Regions from separate parts of the Paenibacillus tritici genome, predicted to be linked through region 2. Evidence: predicted binding sites of a transcription regulator. Region 2 holds the regulator's gene; the other holds the start of a gene.
What was found. The regulator NrdR, encoded in region 2, represses ribonucleotide reductase genes. The targets are predictions, from matches to a motif close to AACACNATATATNGTGTT.
Positions count from the first base shown of each region.

Region 1 (9,844 bases), 3.5 Mb from region 2:
GAAATATGCGGACTTACCAAGATGTACAAATCGAAAACGGCGGTACGAAATGCCGATCTCAAGATTTACAGAGGGGAGATTGTCGGGATCATCGGGAGGAACGGGGCGGGTAAATCCACCCTGCTGAAGATGATCGGCGGACTCGTGTATCCGACCTCGGGAGAGCTGCATTTCTTCAACCGTGCTGCGGCCGGGGAGCAGTCTTTTTTCGAGCGGATGGGTGTACTGATTGAGAATCCCGGGTTATACCCGAATGTTTCAGCTTACGAGAATTTGAATCTGCTCGCCATGGCGTATGGTCTGGGGGACAGGAACGCGGCGATAGAGAAATTGCTGCAGCTGGTAGGACTCGATAGCAAGAATACTGCCAAAGTTAAAAGCTATTCCATGGGTATGAGGCAGCGGCTGGGGATAGCGGTGGCATTGCTCGGCAGTCCCGATGTGCTGATTCTGGATGAGCCGATTAACGGGCTGGACCCGCAGGGCATTGTGGAGATACGGCAGTTGATTCTGGAGCTGAACACAGCGGGCTTAACGATTCTGATCTCCAGCCATATCCTGGAGGAGCTATCGAAGATCGCCACCAAATACGTCATTATTCATCAGGGAGAGTTCATCGAGGTTCTCTCGCGGGAAGAATTGCAGCAGCGCTGCGAGGAACGGATTGAGCTTGGAGTGGAGGAAGCCCGGGCAGCTCTTCCGGTGCTGGAGCGCGAGCTGAATATCACGAAATATAAGGTGGTGGACAGCCGGACGGTGTATGTATATGACGAGAATATCCACATCCGGCAGATCGTCAAGGTGCTGTCGGAGCAGGGGATAATGATAGATTCCATAGCAAAGCACAAGCAGAGCCTGGAGCAATATTTTCTGGAACGCACGGAAAGTGCAGGTGAACGGCATGATTAATCTGCTTAAGATGGACCTGCACCGGTTCGGGAGAAATAGAATGATGTATCTGCTGCTGCTGTTGTTCTGCGCTTTTCAAATCTTCGGCATCTTCATGATGAAGAAATACGAGCAGCCGGTGGAGGGTGCTATTCCAGTCAGCCGCTTAACGGAGAGCGAATTCATCCAGTATAACATCTCGCAGCCGCCTTCATGGATGCTGATCTATATTGCGGTGTTCACGATCTATTTTTATATGAGCGAATTTAATTCCGGCTTCCACAAAAATTACATTTCCATGCGTAACGCAAGACTCCACTCCGTATGCTCAAAATTGATCATTCTCGCCATTTTTGTGGCGATGATGTTTCTGACGATGCTGATTGCTGACGGGGCCGGGAGAAGGCTGTTTTTTGACCGGTCTGATCTCGGTGACCTTGCCGTGTTCATTCCGCTGCTAATCGGCCAATTCCTGCTGCACTGGGCGTTCTCGATCCTTATTCTCTGTATTGCCATGATCGCCAAAAACCTGCTCATCAGCCTGAGCGCGGGATTTATTCTGGCACTGAATGTGATCGGCATGGTGTTGGCGGCCCTGGAGGCTCAGCTTACCGGCATTCATCTGAGCAAATATCTGCTGATCAATACGCTTGTGCGGGTCAAGGATTTCAATAGTACAGCTGACATAGTGCATACGTTTGGCGTTGCGGCCGCAGCCATTCTATTATTTGGCTTCCTTGCCGTCAGGTATAAGCTGAGGGAGGATCTGAACTAGAGATTACTTCCGGGGGCGATCGGCTGCCATTCTTATATATCCCCCGGGCAGATCCCTGTCGTGTATCCAGGCATCCACCAGCCCGTTGAAAAGCTCTGGCCTCGCCAGAGAGACTCCGTGTCCAACCCCGGGGATCATCACGCCGATACAGTGGGAGCTCGCGTCAACAAGGTCTTGGGCGGATTGCTTCATCACAGCTTTTTCTTGCTCGCCGACGGTTACTAATATCTTGCCTGCGGCCTCGCTGAACCCGGGGGGGATGGAGAATGACATATTCTCTTCCAGCACGGTGATCAGGGTCTCAGGCTGCATCCGGCAGCTCTCTTCATAATACCGCTCCAGGTATTCATCGCCCAGATATAGTGTCTTGGCCTGAAGCCTGGAGAACCATCTGTATTGGATCAGGGGGAAGGATAATCTGGCAGCCGGTCTGATCCATCTTGCAGCATAGGAGACCGGTCTGACCAGAGCACTGTTAATGATGGCATAATCAATGAGCGCAGGCTGCATGCCCAGCATTTGAGTCAACACTTGTGCGCCCAGCGAAAAGCCTATAACGACGACTTTCTTGCCGCCAGCGTGGTCTTCAATCCATTGGAGCAGTTCTGCTGCACTGCTGCGGATAGAGAATTCAGGTGCATCTGAACTTAGCCCGTGTCCGGGCAGATCGGGTACCGCACAGTGGTAGCGGGCAAAAGCCTTAACCTGCTTCTCCCACATCCAGCCGCTCACGCCGCCGCCATGCAGGAAGATCATCAGACAATCCGCGCTCCGATCCCCGTATTCTTGAATATGTAAGGCCATACCACCACACCTCATTCTTGTAAAAATACCCATCCCTACTCCTACGTCTCAACACCCGTATGGTCTCATATATAGATTCGGCTTTGCCTTCCTTTTGGGGACGGTACCGTTTCAGTGAAAAGTGGAGCTTGGGTTTCGATGTTTACTCAGGACCTTCGCAGGGCCTAGAACTGTGTCTCACAAAAAAAGCCCCCGTCAGCTTGTCCAAGCTGACGGGGGCTTTTTATACATACTATCCTATAGATTGAACTTGTTAATTACAAATAAAGGGTAAGTGGCGGAAGGGAATTTTGGAACTGTAGGAGCGTTAGCGTCCGCCTTTGTATACGGATTTCTACCGCGAACAGCGGTCTAATCAAGGAAATCTGTATACAACAGCGGCCGGAAGTCCAAAACTTCTCTGGAGCCACGATTATCCCGGAATCGGTATTTACAAGTTCAATCTACCCACTTAAAACTTAAAATCCTCATCCCGCAAAGGCTCCACATTCATAGCCCGCACATACCCGTTGCCCTTCTTCGAGAAGAAGTCATGCTGCTTGGTGTGGGTGCTGATCCCGTTCTGCACGATCGGGTTGATCTCTTCTTCATCGAACAGCGGATCATGGCCGAGGTTCATCATCGCCTTGTTGGCATTGTAGCGCAGGAACGTCTTCACTTCCTCCACCAGACCAATCGGCGCGTAGATCTGCTCGGTGTATTGCTCCTCATTTGCATGCAGCAGGCGCAGCAGACCCACCAGGGTCTGGTAGACATCGCTCTGGTCCTCTTCGGACAGCTCTTCGAAAATCTCCTGGGCAAGCACGCCGACATAGACGCCGTGGATGCTCTCATCGCGCAGGATCAGGTCGATGATCTCGCCGCTGCAGGTCATTTTGCCTTGTCCGGCCAGATAGAGCGGGTAGAAGAAGCCGCTATAGAACAGGTAGCTCTCCAGCAGAACCGATGCGGACATCGCCAGATAGAGGTCTTTCTTCGTTTCAATCTTAGAATAATATTCAGAGATCGTCGCTGCCTTGAACTGCAGGAACGTGTTGTCCTCCACCCAGCGGAAGATCCCGTCAATCTGCTCGGTGGAAGCCAGTGTGGTGAAAATACTGCTGTAGGATTTCGCATGAATCTGCTCCATCATCCCCATGAAGCCGAGAACCGCCTTGCGCTGCAAGCCGTCCACATGCTCCATAATCTGCGGCATACCCACGCCGCCCTGAATCGTATCCAGCAGGGTCAATCCGCCCAGCACCTTCATATAGGAGTCCTTTTCGATCTCACTCAGCGTGAGCCAGGACATTTTGTCATCGGATAATGGAATTTCGTCGTCGGTCCAGAACTGCATAATATTCTGATTCCAGAACATCAGCGAGAAATCGTCGTCGGGACGGTTCCAGTTCACGGCTTGGATTGCGCTCATAATCGTATATTCTCCCTTTCTGTACCCGTGCCCGCTCTTAGATAGAGCAGGACAGGCATTCCTCGACAGACAGTTTATTGGTCCGGGTGTAGTACAGGGATTTCAGTCCCTTGTGCGCCGCATACAGGTAAGAGCGTGCCAGCTCACGTGTCGTTACATCACTGTTCACATGCAGGACCGTCGAGATGCCCTGGTCGATATGGGGCTGAATTTCCGCAATCAGATCAATCACCTTAAACTGGTCCATCTGGTAGGCGGATTTATAATAGAACACATTGTCCGGACGCAGGTAAGGCATCGGGTAGTAGGTGGTCGAGTTGGCATAGGTGCGGGTCTCGATCTGCTCTACAATCGGCATTACGCTGGAGGTGGCATTCTGGATGTACGAGATGCTCGCTGTAGGCGCAATCGCCAGACGGTAGGCATGGTACAATCCGTTCTGCATAACCTTGTCACGCAGCTCTTTCCAATCCTCGGTGGTAGGAATGTAGATCCCCTCGAACAGCTCCTGCGCTTTTGCCGTAACCGGACGGTAGTCTGTAGTCAGATAACGGTCGAAATACACGCCGCTGGCGTAGTCGGACTGCTCGAAGCCATAGAAGGTCTCACCGGTCTCGGCGGCGATCTCCATACTTTTCTCAATCGAATGATAGTTCATCGTCATGAAGAAGGTACGGGCGAAATCACGGGCCTGCTCACTCTCATAAGCCACCTTGTTCTTGGCAAAGTATCCATGCAGATTCATCACGCCCAGACCCACGGAGTGCATCTCCTTGTTCGCTTTGGCTACGCCCGGAGCGTTGGAGACCGTAGTCATATCACTGACCGCAGTCAATGCCAGCATCCCTTCATGTACGGATTCACGGATCTTGCCGTGCTCCATCACATTCACGATATTCAGTGAAGCCAGGTTGCAGCTAATATCGCGGCGGATGGCATCCTCTTGCCCGTAATCATTGATCTCCGAAGTCTCCTGCAACTGGAAAATCTCGGTGCACAGGTTGGACATCTTGATCTGGCCCACATTCCGCAGGGCATGAGCAGCGTTGGCGTTGCTCTTGTTCATAATATATGGGTAGCCCGATTCAAGCTGGATCATGGCGATCTTGGTCAGCATGTCGCGTGCGCTCATGGCGATTCTTTTCTTCACCCGCGGATCGGCGAGCAGGGTGTCGTACATGACGTCCAGATCCATGTCATCCAGATGCGTACCGTACGCCTGATAGACTGTATAAGGAGCGAACACATGCAGCGGCTGATTATCCTGTGCGAGCTTGTAGAAGCGGTTAGGCACGATCAGGCCGATAGACAACGTCTTCAGGCGTGTCCGTTCGTCGGCGTTGATCTTCTTGCTGTCCAGGAATTCGAGTACATCCCAGCCAAAAATATTATAATAAGCCGCGCCCGAACCCTTGCGCTGACCCATCTGGTCGGCGTAGGAGAAGCCGTCTTCCATGAGCTTCAGGACAGGCATGATGCCTTTGGCCGCATCCTCGACACCCTTAATCGTCTCGCCGCGCGATCGCAGCTTGGACAGATTGACGGCAACACCGCCGCCGATCTTCGACAGCTGCATGCAGGTGTTCAGCACATAGTTGATCGAATTCAGCGAATCGTCCATCTCCAGCAGGAAGCAGGAGACCATCTCACCGCGGCGGCTTTTGCCGGCATTGAGGAAGGTTGGCGTAGCAGGCTGCAGGCGCTGCTCCATCATCGAGCGGGCCAGTGTACGGGCCGTCTCCACATTGCCGCGTCCCAGATGCAAGGCTACGACAGCTACACGGTCCGGATAATGCTCCAGGTACTGCTTGCGGTCATTACTTTTGACAGCATAGTCCGTATAGAACTTGGAAGCCGCCATATAGGAAGGGAACTGGAAATTATATTCGTGGGCAATCCGGTAGACATCCTCCATCTCAGCCGCAGAATAACGGTCATACAGGTCCTCGTAGTAATCATTGGCAATCATATAATCAATCTTCGCTTTGGTAGTTGTGAAGGTCAGGCTGCGCCGCTCCACATCCCGCATGAACTCGGCTACCGCCTCCTGGTCCTTATCCAATTGGAAAAAGCCGCTTTCGTCTCTCTTCATCAACATGTTGTTCAGTTCAATATGCCGCAACCCGGTCCACCTCCTGTTTTATGCGCTGTACATCACCAAATGTTCCCGACAATTCAAACTTGCCGACCACCGGTACGTTGTAACGCTGTGCAATCAGATCTGCGCTGTGCGCATATAGCTCACCCCAGTTTTTGTTGCCGCTCGCGGCGATGCCTTTGAGCCTGGAATGGTTCTTCTCTAAGAATGAGGATACCTTCTCTGGAATCTGTCCAAATCCGGTGGTGTATGTAACAAGCACGTAAGGCTCGTCGATCGTCATATGCTCTTCGATTTGAACAGCGGGAAGCTTCAGTTTATTGATGAACCTTCTAACGTTGCCAGTCTTGGAATCGTAAGCAATCAGCATGGTCCCTAACCTCCTATAACATTAGCTCTTTCTACTTGACAAATGATGATGGGCCATTTCACTAGATTTATTGGCTTTTCTATTATATACACTATATTTAGTAATGCTTAATCATTTTATATACCATATATTGAAAAGTCAAGTGACGAACAACCCCTCCCAGGCCCGGAAAATGCGGGTTGAAATGGCCAATCCCACGCCCCGCCTGCATTCTATTCTCTTATAATTTATTAGTATTTTTTTTAAGCAATTTGCTGCGCGGGGGAATGGTCCGAATGGGGCGTTTGGCGAAGGGGAATCGTCTGCGGATTGATCAGGCATTCAGACTCCGGTGAATACGGATGTGATTGCATTTTATACATTAGATGGACTCGAATTCTCGGGGGAAATGGGATCTGTTGCATTTTGTACACTTGATTTCAGCAAATGAGGGGGATTGGAGCAGATTTTCCAAATTCTACTGTAGGAAATGCAATAGAATAGGTTTTAACGTTGAATATCATCCGTTCTATTGCAGGAAGTGCAATCAGTCCACATATAAAGGGAACCGTTTCTGCCCGCGTGAGTCTTATTGGGTGAGAGGGGAGAGAAGTATGAATCGTAGTAACGAATTACCCTATAACATGACCTGCGTTCCGTCTATATCCCTTCGTGAGATGATGGAGACTTATGGTTCGGACGTATGGAATTATGCTTTTTTCTTAACCCGCAGCCGGGAGCAGGCCAGTGACATCAGCCAGGAGGTATTCCTTAAGGCATACAAGAGTATCGGCAAGTACCGGGGCCAAGCCACCTTGAAAACCTGGCTGCTCACCATCACCCGCAACACCGCGTTCAGCTTACGGAAGAGCAGCTTCTGGCGGAGGTTCACTCCGCTGGGAAGCCATCAGGATCAGGGAGGCACCTTGTCCGCAGAACAAGAGGCTATCGGCAATCAGTACGCGAACCACATCTGGGAGATCATCATGGAGCTGCCGGATAAGTACAGAGAGGTGCTGGTGCTGGATATTCAGCAGGATCTATCTGTCGCTGAACTGTCAGCGCTGCTCGGGATCGCGCAGGGGACGGTCAAATCGCGTCTTGGCCGGGCCAGAATGAAAGTGAGAACGGCGATGAAGGAGGAAGACCTGTGAAGACAAGACAAGAGAATGAGCAAGTGAAGGTGATGAGCGGGGAAAAGGACTGGTACAAGCAAGCCGGGCGCAACCCGCTTGTAGAGCCGGGATTCACGCCACAGCTCATGGCGCGGATTGAAGAGGCTGCGGCAGAAGGCTCACCGGGCAAAAGCGGACACCGCCGCCGGTTCGGGCGGGCCGCGGGCCTGGGCGGACTGGCAGCAGTGCTGCTAATCAGTGTGCTGATCTGGCCATTTGGCCCGGGGGCCGATTCCGGCCCGGCAGCGAAGCTGGCCTCGCTATTCAAGCCTAGCTCGGGAGCGGCTGTGGTACAACCGTCGCCGTCTGCTTCAGCAACCCCTTCGGCATCGCCGGGGGCTTACCAGCCCCCGCTCGGCTCTGCGGAATTCGAGCTAGGCGGGATGAAGTACTATATGCCCCTGCCCATGAACAGAGACAGGGCAAGTGCGCGTGCCGTGGAGACTAATGCCGGTATCGTCTGGTCGCCTCCGCCTCCGATGGTGAATTACAGCAAGCCTGGATACACACATCCTACTGAGCCTTATGCATTATATCTGTCTCACAAAGGGCAGCCTGAGCTGTCGGAAGCTACAGCCAAGCGGATATACACCTTGCCGCTCTACGCGGGCGGTTCACAGAGCTACTATGAACTGTCCGGAATCTATGCCGGTGGCGATTATGTTATCATGAGTAGCGCTACCTTTACCTTGGGTAAGAAAAATAGCAGAACACAGGATAAGTTCTTTGTAGTGAATGTAACCGCAGCGGCGGCCGGAGAAACGGCAGTTCCACGTGAGCTGTATGACTACGCCGGCGAAGGCTACGATCTTTCTGTTCACAGATCGTATATTGCTTTTGATCATGTGAATGAAGGTATGCTGGTTGTATATTATACGAAGAATGGACGGAACGCTTATGAGATGCATGGTGTATTATACGATTTAGCTACAGGTGAGAAACAGAACGTTGAGAGCAAGATCGGGATCGATATTAAAGGACAGAAGCAAACAGCCGTTTATGAGATACAAGGAAAGAAGCGCGAAGCTGACATGGCGTTGCTGCTCGGCCAGCAGTGGTATTATGATTGGTACTATAATGAATTCGGAGAGCATATAGAACCAGTCCCGACAGGGATGTGAGTGTTCTGTATTTGTAGCATCGAATAGAGGAATCCTGGTGAGACTACGGGGTTCTTCTTTGCTGTCTGCTGCTTAATCCGATTCAAGTAGATAATTTACTAAAATAAAGCTATAATTTTGATAATATCATCAAGTAAACTTTGTCTGTGTTTATTATTGGACTTCTATATATAGAAGAGTGGAGCGGGGTAAATGAAGAAGCTGACCATTGAGGATGTGGCCCAGAAGGCGGGCGTATCGAAAAGCACAGTCTCGCAATTTTTGAATAAACGGTTCAAATATATGAGTGAGGCGACCAAAAACCGCATCGCCGAGGTTATTGACGAGCTGAACTACCAGCCGAACGGCCTGGCCCGCAGCCTGAAGCAGAACCGCACGCATATGGTTGGCATTATTGTAGCCAATATTGATTATTCGCTGTCCATCCAGTGTATCCGGGCGATCGAGAATGAGCTGCAGCGCCACGGGATTCAGGTGATCATCTGCAACTCGGACGAGAACGCCGATAAGGAGAATACTTATGTGGAGACGCTGGTCGCCCGGCAGGTGGATGGGCTGATTATTTTCCCGGCTGGAGATCAGCCCGCACCCTACACCCGATTAATTGAAGCGGAATACCCGCTGGTCTTCATGGACCGGCTGGTAGACGGAATCACTACCCAGAGCCTGCTGCTGGATAACGAGATGGCGGTGAAGACAGCCGTCCGGGAGCTGAGCAACTACGGCCATGAAGCGATTGCTATTCTTTCGCTGCCGCTGGGAGTCCATGCGATTACCCCGCGCAAAGAGAGAATGAGCGGGTACAAGAAGGCGATGGAGGAGGCCGGTCTGCCGCTGCTGGACTCATACATGCGCAGTGTGCCGCGCGAAGATATCGCTGCTGCATTGGACGAGTTGCTGCAGCTGCCCCAGCCGCCGACAGCACTGCTTGCCGCCAATGATCTGGTGCTGGGCGAAATTCTTAAATATGCGAACCGCCATGCCATTGCGATCCCCGGCCAGTTGTCGGTTATCGGCATTGACGATGCCGAATTCGCCCGAATCTACAATCCTGACATTACTACGATCCGTCAGCCAGCTTACGAGATGGGGATGCAGGCAGCGAAGATTATGCTCTCATTGATCAACGATGCGGACGGCGCAATCCCTATCACTTACAGATTTCCGCCTTCCTTGCAGCAGGGAGCCTCCGTGCAATCACCGGCTCAATCGAAATAGAACGG
Region 1 is NZ_CP073365.1:5,912,659-5,922,502, reverse strand. It holds gene KDC22_RS25460 (ABC transporter ATP-binding protein) at 1-909, shown strand, start outside; gene KDC22_RS25455 (ABC transporter permease) at 893-1,663, shown strand; gene KDC22_RS25450 (alpha/beta fold hydrolase) at 1,667-2,467, opposite strand; gene nrdF (class 1b ribonucleoside-diphosphate reductase subunit beta) at 2,919-3,878, opposite strand; gene nrdE (class 1b ribonucleoside-diphosphate reductase subunit alpha) at 3,916-6,000, opposite strand; gene nrdI (class Ib ribonucleoside-diphosphate reductase assembly flavoprotein NrdI) at 5,987-6,346, opposite strand; gene KDC22_RS25430 (RNA polymerase sigma factor) at 6,940-7,479, shown strand; gene KDC22_RS25425 (hypothetical protein) at 7,476-8,621, shown strand; gene KDC22_RS25420 (LacI family DNA-binding transcriptional regulator) at 8,814-9,839, shown strand.
Region 1: nrdI (class Ib ribonucleoside-diphosphate reductase assembly flavoprotein NrdI) is a predicted target of NrdR. The motif match lies at 6,434-6,451, and genes of this name have one in related genera.

Region 2 (9,844 bases):
CCCTGCTCCAAATTGTCAGCCGGATTAATCGTTACTACATGATTCCAAATCGTTACCCTATCTGAATTCGCAGGAATCGTTATGACCGGATGAAGTTCATCTGTGCTGCGGAAGATCTCAATGTTCCCGGCCGCCGCCAGCACATTCTCGCTGAAGGTAAGGACCAGATTAGCGTTAATGGCTACTTCTGTTGCCCATGGCTCCGGAGAATAGGTGCTCACTGTTGGTGAGGTTCTATCCGGTACATCGGTTGTTGTGAAGTTCCAGGCGGTGCTGTCTGCGATACCGGCATAGCTGTTGCCTGCGTTATCTGTAAATGCCCCGGCTCCAATCCGCACATAGTAACTAGTGCCATACTTCAGATCATCCGCAGGATTAATCGTCACTACATTGTTCAGGATGGTTACATTCCCGGAAGCAGCAGGAATCATAGCTGATGGTGCATTATTCGCACTATTGTAAATCACAATATTGCCTTCCCCTGCCATTACATTCTCGCTGAACGTAAGAGTAAGATTAGCGTCTGTAGCTACACGTACTGCACCATTAATAGGCATATAATCGTTTAATATGGGTGCGGTTGTATCCGGCGCAGCAGTTGTTGTAAACTGCCAGGTGGTGCTATCCGGGATACCAGCAAAGTAGTTGCCGGATGGATCTGCAAATGCATCTTCCGTAACCCGCACATAGTAGCTTGAACCATATTCGAGATTGTGGGCCGGATTAATCGTTACTACATTATTCAGGATGTTTACGTCCTGAGCTGATATTGTAGCTGCCGGTTGGTCAGTCGCACTGTTATAGATCACAATACTGCCTTCCCCTGCCATTACATTCTCGCTGAAAGCAAGCTCAAGATTCGCTCCAATAGCTACCTCTGTTGCCCCATTCTTAGGCGAGTATGTGCTTACGATTGGTGCCGTCGTATCCGGCTGGCTGGTTGTTGTGAACCGCCAGGTTGTATTGTTCGTGATTCCTGCATAATTGTTACCGGACATATCGCTAAATGCACCGTTCACAATCTGTACATAGTAGCTTGTGCTGTAATCCAGGTCAACCTCAGGATTGATCGTTACCACGTTGCCATCCGTGGTCACACTGTCGGAAGAGACAGGAATAGTCACAGCCAGTTCATTGCTGTCCGCAACACTGCTGTAAATCTCAATGTCGCCTTCACCTTTAATAACATCCTCACTGAAGGTAAGCGTCAGGTTGGCGCCAGTGGCTACCTCCTTAGCTCCATCCTTAGGGGAATAACCGCTCACCACCGGTGGTGCAGTATCCGGCGCATCAGTTGTTGTGAACTGCCAGGTGTCATTGTCTGCGATACCGGCATAATAGTTGTCTGACAGATCTTTGAATGCTCCGTCTCCGATATTCACAAAGTAGGTTGTACCATGCTCTAATTTATCAGACAGATCAATGGTTGCCACATTATTAAGAACTGCAACATCGTCAGAATCAACTTGAATTACCGCTACCGGATAAATTTCATCTGTACTTTCGTAAAGTAGAATACTGCCGCTATCTTTCGTTACATTCTCATCGAACGTAAGTGTCAGATCCGCGTCAATAGCCACTCCTGTCGCACCCTGCACAGGGGAATAATCACTTACGGTTGGAGCTGTCGTATCTGCTGCTCCAGCAACTGTCGTAAAGCTCCAGTCACCCGCTGCAATCGCTGCGTTTCCGTTTTCGCTCTCATTGATGAACGCATTTGCGTCCACTGTAACGACATATTTAGTATCTACTTTCAGATCCTGGCCGGGATTAATGGTTACCAAATTGGTAGCGGGATCTACTGTCACTCTGCTGGTGTCATCCGCCGGAATCGTTTCAACCGGAGTGGACAGATCCGCAGCCTTGAATATTTGAATACCAGCTTCCCCACTGGCAGCCGTCACCTTCTGATTGAAGGTCAATACCAGATCTGCATTGATTGCCACATCGGTCTCATCATTGCCTGGAGTCAGACCCATAACCCGCGGAATGTCGGGAACCATATTAGACACAATCATCACGCCCGAGACGCCAACTGCAATAAAACGTTTGTGACTGGGATTGAACCCGATGCCGTTAAGCTTAGCAGTCGTGCCTGTAGTCTCAGGCAGCCAATTCTGCCCCATATCAGCAGTGGAGAACACCTTCCCTCCGTCTCCTGCAGCCATAAATACGCCGTTTCCGAAAGCCGCTCCATTCAGATTCACTTTCGATTCAAGGAGCCTCTCCACGCCTTTCGAACTCTCTGGTGAGATTACAATGATTCCTGATGCACCAACCGCTACGAATATACCGCCGCCAAAGGTGATTCCGTTCAAGTTCAGGTTTGAGTTATCGGTTATTTTGCGGTTTACCTTTTCCCAACCCTTATCTATCGTGTACGTTAACACTGTACCGTTATTGCCAACTGCTACAAACTTGTTGTTGCCATAGGCAATAGCGTTAAGATTAACAGTAACGCCTGGAACGGATGTTTTAACCCAATTGATTCCGCTGTCAACAGAAGTAAGCATGCTACCAGAATTGCCGACTGCGACCAATTTCCCATCGCCATATGCGATTGCATTCAGCTTTTCATCTGTGCCCGTAGTTTGGGATGTCCAGTCCACATTATTTGCGGACGTTAGGACTGTCCCATTGTCGCCTACAGCAACATATCCGCCACTTGTGCCTGTATAAATAATATCGTTCAAGTGATCTTCTACACCTGACATACGGTCTGTCCAGGACATAGAGCTGCTTAACGTACCAATGCTTCCTCCTTGACCTACCATAACTATCCCGGTGCCTACAGCTACTGCATTTAGATTAGTGCCGTTTGGCACGGGACTGAGCCTGTCCCAAATTGCCGGATCTGTATCTGTTGAACCAGCATATACAGGAAAAGCTCCAGTCCAAACCAAACTGATCACGAGTAACAACGAGAAATACCTTTTCAATCTCCTGCCCATAAACAATGTATCGCTCCCCCTTATTCAATAATTCCACATAGAAATTTTTCATATCTGCGGTTCATTCTATCAGACAGCTCTAAACAAACTCTTAACAATTCTCGACAAAAACCGTTTCAACAGGACCTAAATAGGGTAATTTTCTCAAAAAAACGAAAACGTCTGGATTTTCTAACGTTTTTTCAAAAAAATTGTCTAAACAAAAAACGCACGGAGCTTTCGCTCACATGCGTAATTGTTAATCTTAATTGACCCTTCCTCTTTAACTTTAACGCTTAACGCTTATTGTTTCTGGCTTCCTCAAAAACCCCCTTGGCAACCAGTATCGCGGATGCGGCACGCGGCCAGCCTGCATAAAAGGCAAGATGAGTTATAGCCTCAATCAATTCTTCTTCGGATAGACCGTTCTCCAGAGCCAGACGGATATGAAAGGGCAACTGCTCGGTAAGTCCACCGGCGACTAGTGCCGAGATCGTCAAGAGACTGCGTTCCCGCAGCGATAATTGCTCCCCTCTCCATACCTCCCCGAAGAGCACTTCCTCCGAATAGCGGGCGAACGAAGGAGCAATCTCCCCAAAGGCTTCGAGCGCATTCGATGCAATTTTCGGATGCTTCATTCCAACACCTCCATATCTTTCAATGACATTCATTCAATCATTTGAGTAATGCCATTGCCAAACGTCCAATCCTCGAATTCTGTATCGACCAGCACGACGAAGACGTCTTCTTTCCTGATGCCCAGTGTGCTAGACATCGTCTCAGCCAGCTTGCTGTAAAAGCTTCTTTTCTGTTCCTTGCTTCGCCCGGATTTGAGCGTAATTTGAATAAAGAGCAGCCCGTCACTCCGCTCTATGTTTAAGTAACTCGGACTGTAATAAAATTCGCTTGCTTTATGGGCATGGAATACCTGAAAAAAATCATCTGGCGGCACGTTAAAATGCTCCACGAGAGCGCTCATAATTTCACGGCTAATGACGGGTAGCTGCTGGTCATCATATTTGTCCTCCAAGTAACTGACTCTGACAAAGGGCATGTTCACTTCACTCCTTCTATGGTGTAACCTCATTGTACTCTCCGCATCTTGTTCTGTATAATTGAATTATATGATAAATAAATTCAAATTATCCGATGGAGATATCTGCTATGGACCTAAAAGAGCTCACTACATTTCAAACTATCCTGCAAGAAGGAAACTTCTCACGAGCCGCTGCCAAACTGAACTACGCACAGTCTACAATCACCAATCAGGTTCAACGTCTGGAGAAGGAACTGGGCATCAAGCTGTTCAAACGGGGCTGGGACTCCGAGCTTACAGCTTCAGGCCGAATATTTGCCGCTGAGATCGACAGTCTGATTCGACATTGGAACTATGTTGCGGACCAGGCAAAGGCTCTGCAACAAGAGGAGATCGGAACGCTTAGAGTCGGAGGGCTGGAATCGTTGACGGAGCAGGTACTGCCCAAGTCGCTGCTGCGTTTCATGGAGCATAAGCCTAATGTATCCTGCCATTTTGTGATCGGTAACACCGCTTCGCTCTCGCATGCCCTGCTTCAGAATCAATTGGATTTCGCCATTTGCGGAGAGCCTGCTGATCTCTCTTCGGTTCACTTTGAACCGTTGTACCATGAGCGGATCGCCTTTATCGCAGGGAACAACCATCCTTTGGCCGTAAGAGACGAGATCGCCTTTGAGGAACTATTTGGTTATCCAATCTTTTCCGGGGGAGCTACCTGTTTGTATTATTCCCAATTAGCGAAGCATTTCTCCCGTTATACCGATACTCCTTTTCTGCATACCGTAAGTCAAATCTCAGCCATTGCGGGCTTCGTCCGGCAGATCCCTTCCATAGGAGCCGTCCTCGAATCTACGCCATTACCGCCGAATGTGGTGAGACTCCAGGTCACGCTGAAGGACACCGCCATTCCGGTAGGCCTGCTGCAATCACGCAACGATGAGTATCTATCTTCATCCAAGAAGCTTTTGATGCAAATTGTAAAAGAGGAGCTGCTCCACTTTTAGAAATATATACAAAGAAAACAGACAACCCTTTGCAACTGCAGATGGTTGTCTGTTGGATAATAATGTTTTCTTCATTGAAAAATGTGCATTGGTTTAGCTTCTCATTTCAAGCTTTCCTCGCTTCGATCCATTGCAAATGACGCAAAAAGTTCAGTACATCATCCAGCGATTGATAGATGCTATGATCCCTGACTTTCCCCTCATAATCAGTTACCCCAAGTAACGGAAATTGAAGGTGAACGGGATCGAACTCGGTAATCTCCTCAGCCGCATCGGGGTAATTCTCATGGGTATGATTATGAAACTTCATAATTAATGAATGATCCTTGTTATACCAATTGTAGAAAAAAGCCTGTAGATTGCCTCGCTTATCGCCGTGTTCTTCACATTTCAAATAAGAATTCAATCCATTAAGTTTGATGGTGAACTTCGGATTATACGCAGACGGATGATCTTGCGTGACATCTAAAACGATTTCCGGATGTACGTTTTTGATGTTTCCTGGATTTGAGGTGAAAACTTCCTGTGTGAACTCAGCCAAGCAGGCTCTCTTTTCTTTTTAGCAAATAGGTCCATACATCCAAATCAATATCTTCATCAGAAGTAACGAGTTCCCCGGATTCACTCTTATGCATGAAACGTTCAATAGGTCCATACTTTTCTTCGTAAGCACTAAGCTTTTGAGCTATAAACTGTAATTCATCTTCAGACTCTGTCTCTACAGCAGTTTGCATACGTGCTTGATAGGACTCCGCTACCTCACTAATTCTTACAGTCTCACCACTCGGATACTCCAAAATCGAATTGGCAGGAATATCAACATGTTTTCCTGGCTCTGTGCGAGTAACACCGTCGAACCGTCCCTGGGCAATCCAGCGGGAAATCGTCTGATGAGATACTCCCAGCATACGCGCTACTTCCCTGGTAGGATAATGCTTGACCTTGGAGGAGACAGCCTGTGATGAATGCTGAACTTGAGTAAGTTGGTATACGATGTCCTGCTGGCCGACCCGAAATTTCTCAGGGACAAGTAATTCATCATCGGATAACCGTTGAATCTTGATTCCTGAAGCCTCTACAGCATCACACAGCATTTGGTAGGTAATAATATTTTCTCGTAATTGGCGCGAAGAAAAAATATTGCTCGCATATGTCGCTTGACGTTCCCGTACTTCCAAAATATCCTGTATCGCCATACTCATCACCTCTCCCCCATTTTACCATGAAAAATGACATTAAAATAAAAATAGTTCTCAATAAATCAACGTTAAATCAACATTTACGTATAGATTATCCCATTGACCATGAAAATACTCTTCAACTAGAGTAAAGGGCTGGTACAACCCAGCCCCTCCTCATCAAACCGTACGTGAGGTTTTCCCTCATACGGCTTTCCGATGTTTGTCATTCATGGGCATGCAGATTACAATAGCGTTTTTAGTCCACACTTATTGGCCATATACTTGACCTCCGGGAATGAGCTCATCCATCTCCTCCGTTGTCTCTTCTTTGCATACCACCGGGTAAATCGCTGCAGAATATACCAATCCAGCTTCGCTAACCTCTTTTGGCTGTAGTTCGTGTAATAGTAATTTCTCCATCCCTGAATCTTTGGGTTGAGCCATTCCACGTGTTCCTCAAACGATTTCCAGCGCATGCCAGGCGGTGCTAATCTGTCTTTGACCACGCCTCGGATGCGTTCCTCTGCCCTCTTCGTTAGCCACTGCTGAGTGGTATAGTACACCTTCCCTTGAGAGGTTTCTGCTTTCGTTTTTCGGTGGTGCATTCCTAAGAAGTCGAAGCCTTCGTCTCCTGTCCACAGACCTACAATGCGGGTTTTGGTCGGATGCAGCGTGAGTTCTAGACGTTCCATAATGGTGCGGATGAGTTCATACGCATGTTCTGCATCCTTTTTGGTTTTACAGACCACAACGAAGTCGTCTGCATACCTCGTCAGTTCTCCCAGCCCACTTCCGTGTTTCTCCCATAACCGGTCAAAGTAGTTCAAATAGATATTCGCCAGCAGTGGCGAGATGACACCACCTTGGGGTGTCCCTAGATCGGAGCGCCGTACCTTTCCTTCTTCCATCACTCCCGCATGAAGCCACTTCCGTATAAGCTTCAAAATCCGTCTGTCATTGATACGCATCTGTACCAATTTCATGAGTTTCTCTTGATTTATATTGTCGAAGTAACCTTGGATATCGACGTCGACTACCCAATTTCCTTTGCGGTTGCAGGCTTTCCGGATTCGTTCCAGTGCTCCTTTTGCACCTCGCTTCGGGCGAAATCCGAAGGAGACTTCTTTAAAATCTGCTTCAAAGATGGGTTCAATCACCAGTTTGGTTGCCATCTGTAGGACTCGGTCTCGTACCGTAGGGATGCCTAGTGGTCTTGGCTTCCCGTCTTTCTTCGGGATATAGTGCCGCCGTACGGGCTGCGGATGGTAGCTGCCTTCTTTCAATTCTCGCTCACAGCTTTTGAGAAATCTCGTGACTCCTTGTTTCTCGATTTCAACGAGCGTTACGGCATCCACTCCCGCAGCTCCCTTATTCGCTTTCACCCGTTTCCAGGCTTCGCATAGCACATCCCACCGGTAGACTTTGTCGTACAAGGCGTGGAATTTACGCTTGTTGTTCTCCTTGGCCGCATGACCTAGCTTTTCTTGGAGTTCTTGAACTTTTTCCTTGGGTGTCGTTAGCCGTTTGGCATTCACTCACTCGTACCTCCTCCAAAAGCGTAAACAAAGCAGGGCTCCTTCCCTCCCTAAGGTTATGTTGTCCTTAGGTTCTTCGGTACTATAAGCCCCTCGGACTCCCTTCCCACAGACGGTTCACTTCGTCTTCTGGACTTATAGAGCGTCTCTTTACGGGTTCCTAAAAAAAAAAAATTTTCCGTGTGGGGGAGGGTCTCCCCAGTTCACTGCATTATCTTTCAATCCATGCCGTTCCCATTACGCCGGAGGATTCTTCACTGCTGTTCCAAGTTCTGCACAGTTTCCTTGGCCTTCGTCCATAATAGCGGGACTCGGCTCCCTCTGTTCCCCTTTGCAGGGCCTTTTTGACGACGCGGCAGGATTCACTTGATGTTGCGGCCTGAATTGTTGCTCGCCCGGTCTCTGACCAGTACTTTTGTCGATGCGCTTTTACACACAGATTTCGCCATGTGCAAGCATCCTAGCTACAAAGGTAGCTTGGTCCCTCCTTTGGTTGGACTTTCACCAACTAGATAATGCGTGCCTCTGGGCACGCCAGAAAACAAAAAAAGAACGGCATCTGCCGTTCTTCTGTGATGGACTCTCAGGGGCTCGAACCCTGGACAAATAGATTAAGAGTCTACTGCTCTACCAACTGAGCTAAGAGTCCGTATGAAATTGGTGGAGCCAAGGGGGATCGAACCCCTGACCTCATCGCTGCCAGCGATGCGCTCTCCCAGCTGAGCTATGGCCCCACAAGCTTGATTTAGAATGACATTATGTATTCTAAAATCCAATTAGAGCAGTGTGTTCTAGTCACTTATAAATCAATATGTTTCGTAGGCGACTTCTATATAATACAGAAATTCATCGTTAGTGTCAACCATTTTATGAAATTAATTTGATGGTAACTTGGGACGGCACTCTACACAGGGACTTGACCCCTAAACTCAAGGCAAGTCCCATTCAAGCCGCTACCAGCATGACCCAGCTTCTTATGCGCTTACAAGCCGTCCAGCTCCTCCGTGTTCTTGGAGAGCAGTCCCTTGAGTTCCTTCATGAACATGTTGATGTCCTTGAACTGGCGGTACACGGACGCGAAGCGCACGTAGGCCACCTCGTCTACAGGGTATAGCTGCTCCATGACCAGCTCGCCGATCTGGCGGCTCTCGATCTCGGCCAGGGCAATGCCGCGCAGACTTTTCTCGACCTCGGATACAATGACCTCCAGACGCTCTACAGGAACGGGACGTTTCTCGCAGGCGCGGATAAGGCCGCGGAGGATTTTATCCCGGCTGAACTCTTCACGGCTGCCGTCTTTTTTGATCACAATCAGGGGGGTCTCTTCAATCATCTCGAAGGTGGTGAACCGGCGGCTGCACAGCTCGCATTCACGCCTGCGGCGGATCGACTTATTCTCGTTGGCTGGACGCGAATCAAGCACTTTGGTATTGGTGTGATCGCAGTAAGGGCATTTCATAAGCTTCTTCACTTCCTCATCTTAAGAATGGATTGTTAATTTCCAGAAATCACCGTTTATTTGTTGTTATGAATATGGCATGTCCGGCACATAATACTGTTACCAACCGATAGGAGGTGAACAGCAATGAGCCAAAACAACAGCTCCAACAACCTGGTAGCTCCAAATTCACGCGGTGCCTTGGAACAACTGAAATTTGAAGTTGCCCAAGAACTCGGTATTACCCTCTCCCCAGACGGATACCAAGGCAATAAAACTTCTTACGAAAACGGTTCGATCGGTGGTTACATCACTAAACGTCTTGTAACCCTGGCTGAACAGCAACTGGCAGGTCAGTTCAAATAACCTGCCCAAACGACATAAGCTTGCCTAAGAAGTATCGAACGGCCTCCGGGCCGTTTGATGCTTCTTTTTAACGTGCAGCAAATAATTAAGGGGCAGAGCGCCTCAGAACTCGCTGTAAAGCTCTGTGTACTGGTCGTAATAATAAATCACACGCTGCACATAGTGCCGGGTCTCGCCAAACGGAATGTCCTTCACCGAAGCCTCCGTTCCGTCCCATTGTCCATCATCCAGCCAGCTCTGCACTTTGCCTGGTCCGGCGTTGTATGCGGCTATGACTGCTATGCGGTTGCCGTCAAACTGCTTGGACAGCGTAGACAAATACCAGGTACCCAGCTCAATGTTCGACGACGGCTC
Region 2 is NZ_CP073365.1:2,412,766-2,422,609, reverse strand. It holds gene KDC22_RS10190 (Ig-like domain-containing protein) at 1-2,513, opposite strand, end outside; gene KDC22_RS10185 (carboxymuconolactone decarboxylase family protein) at 3,227-3,568, opposite strand; gene KDC22_RS10180 (tautomerase family protein) at 3,598-3,984, opposite strand; gene KDC22_RS10175 (LysR family transcriptional regulator) at 4,095-4,970, shown strand; gene KDC22_RS10170 (hypothetical protein) at 5,077-5,511, opposite strand; gene KDC22_RS10165 (helix-turn-helix domain-containing protein) at 5,504-6,172, opposite strand; gene ltrA (group II intron reverse transcriptase/maturase) at 6,394-7,686, opposite strand; tRNA gene KDC22_RS10155 (tRNA-Lys) at 8,263-8,335, opposite strand; tRNA gene KDC22_RS10150 (tRNA-Ala) at 8,345-8,420, opposite strand; gene nrdR (transcriptional regulator NrdR) at 8,669-9,145, opposite strand; gene KDC22_RS10140 (alpha/beta-type small acid-soluble spore protein) at 9,272-9,490, shown strand; gene KDC22_RS10135 (lytic transglycosylase domain-containing protein) at 9,593-9,844, opposite strand, start outside.